One region of the Rhodoferax sp. RT5P35 genome, then DNA from elsewhere that is predicted to be linked to it. Evidence: riboswitches for the same ligand, from Rfam matches in the RefSeq annotation. Region 1 holds a riboswitch; the other holds the start of a gene.

The links. A riboswitch is a leader RNA that binds a small molecule or an ion and turns the genes downstream of it on or off. The one in region 1 is predicted to bind S-adenosylhomocysteine.
Region 2: linked by a shared signal. The riboswitch ahead of ahcY (adenosylhomocysteinase) and the one ahead of metH (methionine synthase) in region 1 are both predicted to bind S-adenosylhomocysteine.

The regions. Positions count from the first base shown of each region.
Region 1 is NZ_JBWMAX010000004.1:334,140-341,017, reverse strand. It holds gene AC097L_RS08145 (Ig-like domain-containing protein) at 1-863, shown strand, start outside; gene AC097L_RS08140 (hypothetical protein) at 860-1,492, shown strand; gene AC097L_RS08135 (hypothetical protein) at 1,407-2,039, shown strand; gene AC097L_RS08130 (LysR family transcriptional regulator) at 2,275-3,201, opposite strand; gene AC097L_RS08125 (PACE efflux transporter) at 3,290-3,718, shown strand; gene AC097L_RS08120 (cyclic nucleotide-binding domain-containing protein) at 3,832-4,440, opposite strand; S-adenosyl-L-homocysteine riboswitch at 4,605-4,674, shown strand; gene metH (methionine synthase) at 4,700-6,878, shown strand, end outside.
Region 2 is NZ_JBWMAX010000015.1:2,651-9,528, reverse strand. It holds gene AC097L_RS19925 (sigma factor) at 1-287, shown strand, start outside; gene AC097L_RS19920 (FecR family protein) at 284-1,267, shown strand; gene AC097L_RS19915 (TonB-dependent siderophore receptor) at 1,356-3,800, shown strand; gene AC097L_RS19910 (PepSY-associated TM helix domain-containing protein) at 3,814-5,103, shown strand; S-adenosyl-L-homocysteine riboswitch at 5,189-5,284, shown strand; gene ahcY (adenosylhomocysteinase) at 5,373-6,812, shown strand.

The sequences.
Region 1 (6,878 bases):
AAATCGGCTGCGACACTTGCATGTTCAGCCCCACGCTGGCCAACATCACCATGGCGCCTACCGTGGTGGGGTTCTTTAATGGGGTTTGGAATACGGAGGAGGATGCAAACACAGGGCTTAAATCACTGCGCGTAACTACTGATGCCGTTCGCAACAAAGCATCCGTTCGCTACGAACTGTTTTACAACCAAACTGGCTGCGGCAATTCCGGCACCACCTGCCTGCAAGACCTGGCCGAGACTTTTACCCAGCGCTCGCAACAGCTTGACGGCGTGCTTGCCAACCGCTGGGAGCATTTTTGGGATGTGGCCAGTGGCCACCACACCGCGCCCCAGTCCAGCACAGGGGGCTTGCTAGGCCTTTTGGGCAGTGCCGCCGCCGCCTTGGCCCAGTTACTGGATGCCACCTTTAACGCCATGATGGGCCAAATCTTTGCGGGCTATGCCCAAATGCTCAGCTCGCCCCCTACCGGGGCCGACATAGCTAACCACATCAGCAAGCTGCAAGCCTATGCCGACCAGGACTACAGCTTTGTGCTGATTGCCCATTCGCAGGGCAATTTGTTTGTGAATACCGCCTACGACAGCCTGCGCAGCACCCGTCCTAGTAGCACAGCCAAGGTGGTGCACATTGCGCCCGCATCCCCCACCACCCGCGGTGACTATGTGCTGGCCGATATTGACCTGGTGATCAACGGCCTGCGCGGACAGGGCGTCACCAGCGTGCCGTCTGCCAACATCAGCTTGCCCACAAGCCAGGCAGATGCCAGTGGTCATACACTGGTAAGCACGTATCTGGATGCCAGCCGCGCCGCCCTGGTGCGGGTGCAAAGCATGATCAAGGCAGCGCTTACCGCGCTTTGAATAGCACTTACAAAGGATTCACCATGCCCGCTTCTTGCCACTCCAATATGTGCCCCCGCGCTGCATGGCAGGCCGCACACTGGGCCGCCTGCAGCCTGCTGGCCCTCAGCCTCGCTGCCTGCGGCGGTGGAAGCGGTAGCAGTGCCAACGTCGGCGGGCCCTCGACAGATATCTCTGCACCCCCCATCACTTCCACAACGCCCACCACCCTCAAGGTGCAAATTGCACAGCTTGAGTCCAGCGGTGCCCTGCCTGCACTGGACCGCTCCAGCAGCATTGCCGGGCCCGATGCCAACGGCAACGGGGTGCGCGACGACATTGAAGCCTATATCACCCGCCTGCCACTTACAGCTGCACAGCAACGCGCTGCTTTGCAGAAAGCAAAAACATTGCAAATGACGCTTGTGGTGGACTTGAGTGACAAGGTGGCCCTGCAGAAGGTGGGCGATGCACTTATGGCATCCACTAATTGTTTGGGTGATACCTCAGGAGATAGTTTTGCTGAATTGTCAAGTCGTATCCAAGCCATGACCGCCAATACCCGTGAGCGTGCCAAGCGTTATATGGAATACAACGCTGCACGCTCTGGCAGTTCTACAACAATGCCCAATGGTGACACCTGCGAATAAGTACCGGCATTGCATCTGCTGCAGCCTGCTGGCCCTCAGCCTCGCGGCCTGCGGCGGTGGAAGCGGTAGCAGTGCCGCCGCCAGTGCGCCTACGGCTGATACCGCCACGCCCACCACGCCTGCCACCCTCAAGGCGCAAATTGCAAAGCTGGAGTCCAGCGGTGCCCTACCCGCATTAGACCGCTCTAGCAGCATTGCCGGGCCAGACGTGAATGGCAACGGGGTGCGGGATGACATTGAGGCCTATATCACCCGCCTGCCACTCACAGCTGCACAGCAACGCGCTGCGGTGCAAGATGCAAAAGCAACCCAAATGACACTTACTGTTGAATTGACGGACAAGGTCGCCCTGCAAAAGGTCGGTGATGCGCTTATGGCATCTACTAATTGTCTCGGTAAAAATTTTGTTGAGGGCCGCAGCGAAATGTCCGGCCGTATTGAAGCCATGACCGCCAATACCCGTGAGCGTGCCAAGCGTTATATGGAATACAACGCTGCACGCTCTGGCAGTTTTACAACAATGCCCAATGGTGACACCTGCGAATAAGTTCTGTCATCCCATCTGCGGCAGCCTGCTGGCCTTCAGCCTCGTTGCCTGCGGCGGGGGAAGCGGGAGCAGTGCAAACGCCGGCGCGCTCTCGGCAGATACTTCAGCATCTCCCATCTCCTCCATTACGCCCGCGACCATCAAGGCGCAAATTGCGCTGCTGGAGTCCAGCGGAGCCCTGCCCGCATCGGACCGCTCTAGCAGCATTGCTGGGTCACAACGAGCGTCAGACCCCTTATAAATCCCTAGAAGGCCCTGGCGGTGGTTTGCCGCCGACCCGCCCGGCGCTGACCAGCGCCACGAAGCGCCGCGCGCCCAGGCCCAGCGGGCGCTCTTTGGACCACACCACGTCCACCCACAGCTCCATGCGGTTGGTCAGGTTGTCGAACGGCATCTCGACCAGCGTGCCGACGGCGATCTGGCTGCGCACAAACGACTGCGGCAGCCAGCCCCAGCCGATACCGGCCTCGATCAGGCCCAGCGCGGCGATGTGGTTGTCGGTGCGCCAGCAGTGGCGGGCGTAGGCGAAGCGGGTGTCGATGGTGGCCAGGTCGCGGCTGGCGACCACGATCTGGCGGGTGTTGGTGAGCTGCTCTTCGCGCGGGCCCGCTCCTGGCCGCTGGGTCTGGGCCAGCAAGGCGGGGGCCATCACCGCCACCAGAATTTCGCTGCTCACCTCCTGGAAGCCTTCGCGCCCGTCCAGGCTGGGCCGCTCGAACACCAGCGCCAGATTGGCCCGCCCCGCGTGCAGCATGGCTAGCGCGTCGGCCTGGGGCGCGGCCAGCACCTCGACTTCCAGTAGCGGGTATTCCTGCGCCAGGGTGGCCAGCGGGCTACGCCACTCTGCGGCCAGCAGCTCGGGGGCGATGGCCAGCGTCAGGCGGCTTTCCAGGCCCTGCGTCAAGGCCAGTGCCTGGGCCTGCAATTGCCGCAACTGGGCCGCCAGCAGCCGGGCCTGCGGCTCCAGCGAGCGAGCTGCTGCCGTGGGCTGGGGCTCACGGCCACTGCGGTCAAACAGCGGCAAATTCAGCTCGGCCTCCAGGTGGGCAATGGCCATGCTGACGGCCGAAGGCACACGCCCCAGCGCCCGCGCGGCGGCCGAGAACGAGCCCCGGTCCAGCACGGCCAGAAACACCTGCACGCTTTCGGAGGTAAATGCCATCGTCCATCTATCAGTTAAGTTGAAATAAGCTGACTTTAAGTATCAAAGTTTAAGACATACATTCATCCCATATTCAAGGAATCGCGCCATGCAAGGAATGAAGAGAAAGTTTGTTTACGTCAGCCTGTACGAGGGCTTTGCCATCGTGGCCGCCACACTGGGGCTGGCCGGCATGTCGGGCCAAGGCATGCAGACCGCGGGCCTGCTGGCGGTGGCGGCTTCGGTGGTGGCCGTGGTGTGGAACCTGGTGTTCAACACCTTGTTTGAGGCCTGGGAAGCCCGCCAGACCGTGCGGGGCCGCAGTGTGGCGCGCAGGGTGGCGCACGCGGTGGTCTTTGAAGGGGGGCTGGTGCTGTTCCTGGTGCCGCTGATGGCCTGGTGGTTTGACACCACGCTATGGCAAGCCCTGGTGATGGACCTGGGGCTGGTGGTGTTCTTTGTGGTCTACACCTTTGTTTTCAACTGGGTGTTTGACCGGGTGTTTGGCCTGCCTGCGGCGGCGCTGGCTGTGGTTTAACAACCGCTTCCAGAAACACCGCAGAACTGGCTTTGCCAGGCTGCTGGTGTTGCCCCCTGCAAGGGGGGTGGCGAAAGATGCGAAGCACTGTAGCCTGGGGGTGAGCGTAAAAGTCAGGTTGGCATCAAATGGTCGATTTCCTGCTGCATGGCTTGCACCAGCTGGCTGTAGCGTTTGACCTTGCCCGTGGTGTCGCGCAGCCGCTCGGCGATGCGCATGGACACGGCCAGCAGCAGTTTGGCGGCAGTTTGCGGGTCGTCCTGGCTGAGTTTTTCCAGCGCGTCGCGCGACAGGATGGCGCAGGTGACGTGGGTGCTGGCGGTGCACGAGGCCAGCCGGGCCTGGCCGTCGATCAGGCCCATTTCGCCAATCAGGCTGCCGGGGCCAAGCACGCTGACGGTTACCGGGTCAACGCGGCTGACGACGATGTTTTCCACCGTCACCTCGCCTTCCAGCAGTAGCAGCATGTAACCGGTTTCGGTTGTATCGCCCTCGTGGATGAAGGTGGTGCCCATGGGGATGCGGCGTGGGGTCATGTAGCTGACGATGGCCAGCGCCTCGGCGGGCTTGAGCTGCATCAGCGCGGTGGGTGCAATCAGTAACTCCGCCGCCCGGCTGGCCGACCCCGAGTGCTGCACCGACCGCATGCGCTCGTGGGCTTCCAGCAGTTCCGGTGGCCGGGACAGCTGGGTTTTGATGCCGTCAATCAGATTTTTGAACATGGTCGGGTGGGTGGTGAACTTGTAACAAGCTGTGTAACACAGCGGTTTAAAGCCCGTGTGTAGCGAGGAAGATGATTGCTATTAAATAAATAGCTAATAGCGTATGCGATATAAGCGCTGGAGCCATATTTTTTATAAATTTTCGTCCGCCCTTAAAATTGCAGCTTCCCAAGGAGCGTTGCAGCGGGCTGGTTCCCGTCAGGCTTGGGTTGTTGCCAACGACGCTCACCTGAACCATGTCCCTCCACAGGTGAGTTGTATGTCCGAATCCGTCGTAAGCCCCGTCCCCCCCATGCTGTTGTCCGGTCTGGAGCCTGTGCTCATTGGCCAAGGCACGCTTTTTGTCAACATCGGCGAGCGCACCAACGTCACCGGCTCCAAGGCCTTCGCCCGCATGATTTTGAACGGCGAATTCGACCAGGCCTTGTCCGTCGCCCGCCAGCAGGTGGAAAACGGCGCGCAGGTGATCGACATCAACATGGACGAAGCCATGCTGGACAGCAAGGCGGCCATGGTGCGGTTTTTGAACCTGATTGCCTCAGAGCCCGACATCGCCCGCGTGCCGATCATGGTGGACAGCTCCAAGTGGGAGGTGATCGAGGCCGGGCTGCGCTGCATCCAGGGCAAACCCATCGTCAACTCCATCAGCATGAAAGAAGGCGTGGAGGCCTTCAAACACCAGGCCACGCTGGTGCGGCGCTACGGCGCTGCTGCCGTGGTGATGGCGTTCGACGAGCAGGGCCAGGCCGACACCTACCAGCGCAAGATTGAAATTTGCGAACGCGCCTACCGCATCCTGGTGGACGAGGTGGGCTTTCCTCCCGAAGACATCATCTTCGACCCAAACATCTTCGCCATTGCCACCGGCATCGAAGAGCACAACAACTACGCGGTCGATTTCATCGAGGCGGTGCGCTGGATCAAAGCCAACCTGCCAGGCGCAAAAATTTCCGGCGGCGTATCCAATGTGAGCTTTTCCTTCCGGGGCAACGACCCGGTGCGCGAGGCCATCCACACCGTGTTTCTGTACCACGCTATTTCAGCGGGCATGGACATGGGCATCGTCAACGCGGGCATGGTCGGCGTGTACGACGACCTGGAGCCGGTGCTGCGGGAGCGCGTGGAAGACGTGGTTCTGAACCGCCGCCCCGATGCGGGCGAGCGCCTGGTCGAGATTGCCGAAACCGCTAAGAGCGGTGCCAAGGACGAGAGCAAGCGCCTGGACTGGCGCGGCACTGCCGACCATTTTGTGACGGTGGAGCAGCGTCTGAGCCACGCCATGGTGCACGGCATCACCGACTTCATCGTGCCCGACACCGAAGAAGCCTACCAGGCCATCCTGGCCAAGGGCGGCCGCCCGCTGCACGTGATCGAAGGCCCGCTGATGGCGGGCATGAACATCGTGGGTGACCTGTTTGGCCAGGGCAAGATGTTCCTGCCGCAGGTGGTCAAGTCGGCGCGGGTGATGAAGTCCGCGGTGGCGCACCTCATCCCCTACATCGAAGAAGAAAAGCGCCTGGACGAAGCCGCGGGCCGCGATGTGCGCACCAAGGGCAAGATCATCATCGCCACGGTGAAGGGCGATGTGCACGACATCGGCAAAAACATCGTCACCGTGGTCTTGCAGTGCAACAACTTCGAGGTCATCAACATGGGCGTGATGGTGCCCTGCCACGAAATTTTGGCCCGCGCCAAGGTGGAAGGGGCCGACATCGTGGGCCTCTCCGGCCTGATCACCCCCAGCCTGGAAGAAATGCAGTACGTGGCGGGCGAGATGCAAAAGGACGACCACTTCCGCATCAAGAAGATCCCGCTGATGATTGGCGGCGCCACCACCAGCCGCGTGCACACCGCCGTGAAGATTGCGCACCACTACGACGGCCCGGTGGTATATGTGCCCGATGCATCACGAAGTGTGGGCGTAGCGCAGAGTCTGCTTGGGAATGGCGCTTCTAATTTCATAGCAGAACTAAACGCCGACTACGACAAGGTGCGCCACCAGCACGCCAACAAGAAGCAAACCCCGCTGTGGCCGCTGGCCAAGTGCCGGGCGAATAAAGCCGTGGTCGATTGGGCGGCCTACACGCCCAAGGTACCCAAGTTCATTGGGCGGCGTGTGTTCAAGAACTTCGACCTCACCGAGCTGGCCCGCTACATCGACTGGGGCCCGTTCTTCCAGACCTGGGACCTGGCCGGGCCCTACCCCGCCATCCTGACCGACGAGGTGGTGGGCGTGGAAGCCAGCCGCGTGTTCAAGGATGCGCAGGCCATGCTCAAACGCGCCATCGAAGGCCGCTGGCTCATCGCCAACGGGGTCGTCGCCCTGTACCCGGCCAACAGCGTGAATGACGACGACATCGCCTTCTACACCGACGAGTCGCGCACCGAGGTGGCCTTGACCTGGCACGGCCTGCGCCAGCAAGCCGAAAAACAAGCGG
Region 2 (6,878 bases), on a different contig from region 1:
GCTTGCGCACCCTGGCCATCCTGGCCGAAGGCAAGCTGCACGCCAGCGCCGAAGACGCGGCGGCCGCCCAGCAGGCGCTGGGCCAGATCGTCGCGCTGCTGGTGCACGAGGTGGGAGAAAAGCCCTGCACCGCCTTTGTGTGGGCCCGCCTGCATGGCGAAAGCTACAGCACCATCGCCCAGCGCCTGGGCGTGTCCGAAACCCGGGTCAAGCAGTACCTGGCCATGGTGCTGGCCCATTGCCATGCCCGGCATGCCTGCCCGGCGCAGACCGGGATCCGGCAGTGAGCGACAGCGCCGCATACCCGCTACAGCAGATCCGCCTGCAAGCTGCCGAATGGGTGGTCGCGCTGGCCGAGCCTGGCCCGCCAGACGCAGCGCGGGTGCGCGCGCACGCCCAGTGGTGTGCAGCGCATCCAGACCATGCCACCGTGTACGCCGAAATCGCCCGCCTGTGGCACGCTGCCACCCCCGAGGCGCTGGAAGCTGCCTGTGCGGATTTCGCTGCGGTATCCCCAGCCCAAGATCGGATGCGCAACGCGGTGCTGGGCCTGGCGGGCCTGGCCATGGTTGCGGTGGTCGCTTGGGCGGGCTTGCAAACTGGCACCGGTGCCAGCCTGCTGGCCCGGTACGGAGCCGACCAGCACACCGCTGCGGGCGAGGTGCGCAGCTTCACCCTGGACGACGGCAGCCGCATCACCCTCAACACCCTCAGTGCGGTGGACATCGACTACAGCGCCCAGCGCCGCGTTCTGCGGTTGCGCCAGGGCGAAGTGCTGGTGCAGGTGGCCAAAGATGGCCGACCGTTCGAGGTGCAGGGCCGCGACGGCACGGTGCGCGCGATGGGCACCCGCTACGCCGTTCGCCAGGATGCCGCCGACAGCCGTGTGACGGTTACCGAATCCACCGTGCAGATCACGCCGGCCCAAGCGCCCGCCCAGGCCATGCCGCTCAGCGCGGGCCAATCTGCCAGGTTCGATGCGCAACGGGTGCTGCCGCTGCCGGATGGTGCAGGCCCAATGGCCATCGGCTGGGCCCAGGGCATTCTGGTGTTCTACGACGCGCCCCTGCCCGAGGTGCTGGCCGAGCTAGCCCGCTACCGGCCTGGCGTGCTGGACGTGGATGCCCCGGCCTCGCAGACGCTGCGCTTCACCGGCGTACTGCCGGTGGCCCAGCCGCGCGAGGCGCTGGCCCTGCTGGTCCAGGCCTTGCCGATCCAGGTCACTTTTTACACCGACTACCTGGCCCTGGTCCGGCAGCAAAAATAAATGCCCGCCCGCCCTACCCGAAATGCCGCGCCGCTTGTCATGGGAAATGAAGACCTTTTGTTTTTATTCCACCCTTTGAAAGTAGCGCATGCCCAAAACCCTTTTTCGTACCCCGCCCATGCTGGCTTGTAAGCTGCGCCTGTCGGTGTTGAACACGGCGCTGGTCACGGCCCTGGCACTGCCGTTCGCAGCCGCCCAGGCCCAGACCCAGACCGCCCAACCCGGCACCCGCCTGCTGTTGCAGCAAAGCGCCCAGCCGCTGGACCGCGCATTGACGGCGCTGGCGGCCAGCACCGGCATCCTGGTCGGCGTGGATGCAAACCTGGTGCGCGGCAAGCAAGCCGCGGCCTTGAATGGGCATTACACCCCCGAGCAGGCACTGGCGGCGCTGCTGGTGGGCAGCGGCCTGGAGGCGGGCAAAACCGGCGACAAGTCCTACACCGTGCGTGCGGCCAGCGCACCGGGCGAGCCACCGGCCAGCCCTTTGACCCCAGTACCTTCCACCCCAGGAGCGGCGGTGTTGCCGGCCGTGACCGTCACCGCCAGCGCGACTGCCGACGCCGCACCGGGCCTGCAGGCCAAGCTGGGCGGCGGAGCCCTGGGCACGCGCACGCAGCTGGAAACTCCGCTGTCGACCACGGTGGTAACGCGCGAAGAGTTGCAGCAGCGCCAGATCAGCAAGCTGGGCGATGTGTTCGCCCTCGACGCCTCGGTCACCGACAACAGCGGTGCCTACAGCAGCTGGGCCACTTACGTGACGGTGCGCGGCCTGGACCTGGACTGGCAGAACGCCTACCGCATCGATGGCAAGCCGTTTCTGAGCTATGCCATCACGCTGCCGTACGAGCACTTTGAGCAGATCGAGTTGTTCAAAGGTGCGTCGGGTTTTCTGTACGGCTTTGGCTCGCCGGGCGGACTCATCAACTACGTCACCAAGCAGCCCACGGACGAGCCGCTGCGCAGCATCGAGCTGGGCTACAAGTCGAACAGCATCTGGAGCCAGAGCGTCGATCTTGGGGGGCGTTTTGGCGAAGACAAAAGGTTTGGCTACCGCCTGAACGTGGTGAATGAAAACGGCAAGACCTTCAACGACGGCACGGTGGACCGGCAGTCGGTGTCGCTGGCGCTGGACGCGCGGCTGACCTCGGACCTGACCTGGAACTTCGACGCGCTGCACCAGAAGCGCAAGACCGAAGGGCAGGGGCCTTCCATCTCTGCCGGGCAACTGGTCGGCGGCAGTCTGCCGGGCACGGTGCCGGGCGACAGCCAGAGCCTGCTCAGCGGCGGGCAGTTTCTTGACACCGCATTTTTGTTTACCTCCACCGGGCTGAAGTACCGCATCTCGCCCGACTGGACGGCCAGCACCCATTACAGCTACAGCACCTCGCAGCGCAGCCGCAACGAGAGCATCCTGTACCTGCAAGATGCTGCCGGTAACTACAACGAGAACCGATCGGACTCGCGCGAAGGCCACCGCTTTGACCAGTGGCAGGCGATGCTGGAAGGCCGGGCCATGGCCGGTGGCTTGGAGCACCAACTGGTGTTGGGCACCGCTTGGCAAAAGCAGTTGAACGACTACAGCGCCAACGGTGCCTGGATCACCCTCGGCCCGGGCAATATCTTTGCGCCCAATACCCGCAGCTACACCAGCCAGGGCAACCTGAACCTGTACCGCGCTGGCGACATCACGCAGAAAGCTGTCTTTGCCAGCGATACGGTCAAGCTGTCGGAGCGCTGGTCGGTGCTCGGCGGTCTGCGCCACACCCGCTACGCGCAGAACGACTACAACGTCGACGGCAGCCTGCAAAGCAACTACTCCGACAGCGTGACCACCCCCACCGTGGCGCTGATGTTCCGGCCCGCCGCCAATACCATGGTCTACACCAGCTACATGCAATCGCTGGAGCCGGGCAAGACCGTTGGCAGTACCTATGCGAATGCGAATCGGCTGCTCGACCCGCTGACCAGCAAGCAGTACGAGATCGGCGTCAAATCCGAGCAGCAGCGCTGGAACGCCACGGCGGCGCTGTTCCGCATCGAGCGGCCCAGCGAGTACGCCAACAGCAGCAATGTGCTGGTGCAGGACGGTGCCTCGCGCTACCAGGGCCTGGAACTCGGCGCGGCCACGCGCGTCGGCGCGCAGTGGCAGCTGTCTGGCAACCTGATGCTGCTCAACACCGCGTACAACAAGGGCAATGCCAACATCGGCAACCGCGTCGCGGGTGCGCCCAAGTCGATGGCCACGGCCCGCGTGCGCTACCAGATGCCGCAGGCCACCGGGCTGGAGCTGTCGGCCGATGCCAAGTTCACCGGCAGTGTGCTGCTGAATGCCGCCAACAGCGTGCAGGTCGGTGCGCACACCGTCTACAACCTCGGTGCCAGCTACAGCCTGAACCTGGGCGGCTATGCCACCACGCTGCGCGCCGGTATCAACAACGTTACCAATGCGCGCTTCTGGGAATACCAGTACGCCAACTGGACCAAACCCGCCGATCCGCGCAGCCTCAGCCTGAGCGCGCGGTTCGACTTCTGACAAGGCCTGACACATGCGTTTGCTACTTGTCCTGGTCCACCGCTGGGTGGGCCTTTTCATCGCCGGTTTCCTGTTCATCTCCGGCGTCACCGGCGCGGTGATTTCCTGGGACCACGAACTCGACGGGTGGCTGAATCCGCATCTTTTGGACGCGCGCGCCGAAGGCCCGGCGCTGCCGGTGCTGGAGCTGGCGCAGCAGATCGAAGCCCGGCACCCTAGCGTGCAGGTCAGCTTTGTTCCGCTGGCCGCCGAGCCCGGCCATTCGCTGGCCTTTGGTGTCGAGGGCCGGGTCGATCCGGCCAGCGGCGAGCTGCTCAAGCCGGGCTTCAACCAGGTGTTTGTGGACCCGGTGTCTGGCGAGGAACTGGGGCGGCGCGAATGGGGCGCGGTCTGGCCCATCCGCGAAGAAAATTTCATCTCCTTTTTGTACGTGCTGCACTACAGCCTGCACATGCCGGAGATATGGGGCATAGACCGCTGGGGCGTGTGGCTGATGGGCGTGGTGGCGCTGGTCTGGACAGTGGACTGCTTCACTGGTTTCTACCTGACGCTGCCGGTGCGCCCGGCCGGGTCGGGCGCGCCGCGCAAGAGCGGCTGGCAGCGCTGGATGCCGGCCTGGCGGGTGCGCTGGCGCGGCGGGTCGTACAAGCTGAATTTTGACCTGCACCGCGCGAGCAGCCTGTGGACCTGGGGGCTGTTGTTCGTGGTGGCCTTCACGGCGTTCTCGCTGAACCTGTACCGCGAGGTGTTTTTTCCGGTGATGTCGCTGGTGTCCAACGTCACGCCATCGCCCTTCGATGTGCGCACCCCAACCGAAGAGAACCGGCCCATCCTGCCGCAGCGCGGCTACGCCCAGGTGCTGGATGCCGCCCGCGCCGAGGCCGCGCAGCGCGGCTGGAGCGAGCCCGTTGGTTCGGTTTTTTACGCCCGCAATTTCGGCATTTACGGCGTACAGTTTTTTGAGCCCGAAGACGCGCACGGCTCTGGCGGTGTCGGCCCGCGCACGCTCTACCTGGACGGCGGGGACGGGCGCATGCTGGGCACCCGCGAGCCCTGGAAGGGCACGGCCGCCGACATTTTTGTGCAGGCGCAATTCCCGCTGCACTCAGGCCGCATTCTGGGCCTGCCGGGGCGGATCTTGATCTCGCTGATGGGCCTGGTGGTGGCCATGCTCAGCGTCACCGGCGTAGTGATCTGGTGGAAGAAGCGCAAGTCGCGCAGCCAGTCTGCCGTTAGATCGGCCAACCCATCTTCCCTGTCTGCCCAGGATGCGCTCATGGCTATTAAAATTTATAAGAAATAGGGCGTTAGCGAATACAGAACGTGCGCTAACCGCTATCAAATAAATAGTATTTGCAAGCCGTACTGCGTCCTTCGTATAATCTGAACTCTCCGAGGAGCGCTGCAACCCCTGGCCTGGTAACAACCGGCACGGGTGTGAGGCTCGGAAACTATCTATCAATTGATAACCGCGCTCACCCACTGCCTGCTAGGCTGAGATTCGGGTGAGTCCCGGTTCGCCGTCTGCGCAGTGGCCCTACCAACATGTACCAACCTGTTTTGGAGCCCTCCATGAATGCAGTCCTCAAATCTGTCCCCGTATCGACCCCTGACCAAGCCATTGCCGACCTGTCCCTGGCAGGCTGGGGCCAGCGCGAAATCCGCATTGCCGAAACCGAAATGCCCGGCCTGATGGCCATCCGCGAAGAATTCGCTGCGGCCCAGCCGCTCAAAGGCGCGCGCATCACCGGCTCGCTGCACATGACGATCCAGACCGCCGTGCTGATCGAAACCCTGCAGGCCCTGGGTGCGCAAGTGCGCTGGGCTTCGTGCAACATCTTCTCCACGCAAGACCACGCCGCCGCCGCCATCGCTGCGGCCGGTACGCCGGTGTTCGCCATCAAGGGCGAGTCGCTGAAAGACTACTGGGACTACACCCACGCCATCTTTGACTTCGGTGCCAAGGGCACCCCTGGCGAAGGCCCGAACATGATTCTGGACGACGGCGGCGATGCCACGCTGCTGATGCACCTGGGCCAGCGCGCCGCAAAAGACGCTTCGTTGATCGCCAACCCCACCAGCGAAGAAGAAACGCTGCTGTACGCTGCCATCAAGGCCAAGCTGGCCGTGGACCCTACCTGGTACGCCCGCAAGGCCGCTGAAATCATCGGTGTGACCGAAGAAACCACCACTGGCGTCCACCGCCTGAACGAAATGTCGGCCAAGGGCACGCTGCTGTTCCGTGCCATCAACGTCAACGACTCCGTCACCAAGAGCAAGTTCGACAATCTGTACGGCTGCCGCGAATCCCTGGTGGACGGCATCAAGCGCGCCACCGACGTGATGATTGCAGGCAAAGTCGCAGTCGTTGCCGGCTACGGCGACGTGGGCAAGGGCTCGGCCCAGGCCCTGCGCGCGCTATCGGCGCAAGTGTGGGTCACCGAGATCGACCCCATCAACGCCCTGCAAGCCGCCATGGAAGGCTACCGCGTGGTCACCATGGACTACGCCTGCGAACACGCCGACATCTTCGTCACCACCACCGGCAACAAGAGCGTCATCACCCACGACCACATGCTGCGTATGAAAGACCAGGCCATCGTTTGCAACATCGGCCACTTCGACAACGAAATCGAAGTTGCGGCGATCGAGCAGTACCAGTGGGAAGAAATCAAGCCGCAAGTCGATCACATCACTTTCCCCAGCGGTAAGAAAATCATCTTGCTGGCCAAGGGCCGTTTGGTCAACTTGGGTTGCGGCACCGGCCACCCCAGCTTTGTGATGTCGGCCAGCTTCGCCAACCAGACCATCGCCCAGATCGAGCTGTTCACTAAGAAGGACGCGTACGAAAACGGCAAGGTCTACGTGCTGCCCAAGCACCTGGACGAAAAAGTCGCCCGCCTGCACCTGAAGAAGGTCGGCGCGATGCTGACCGAGCTGACCGACGAGCAAGCCGCGTACATCGGCGTGAGCAAAGCCGGCCCGTACAAAGCCGACGCTTACCGCTACTAATAGCAATAACCACTGAAAGAAAGCAGCGCTCTCCATTCCAGGAACCCATGGGACTGGCTTTGCCAG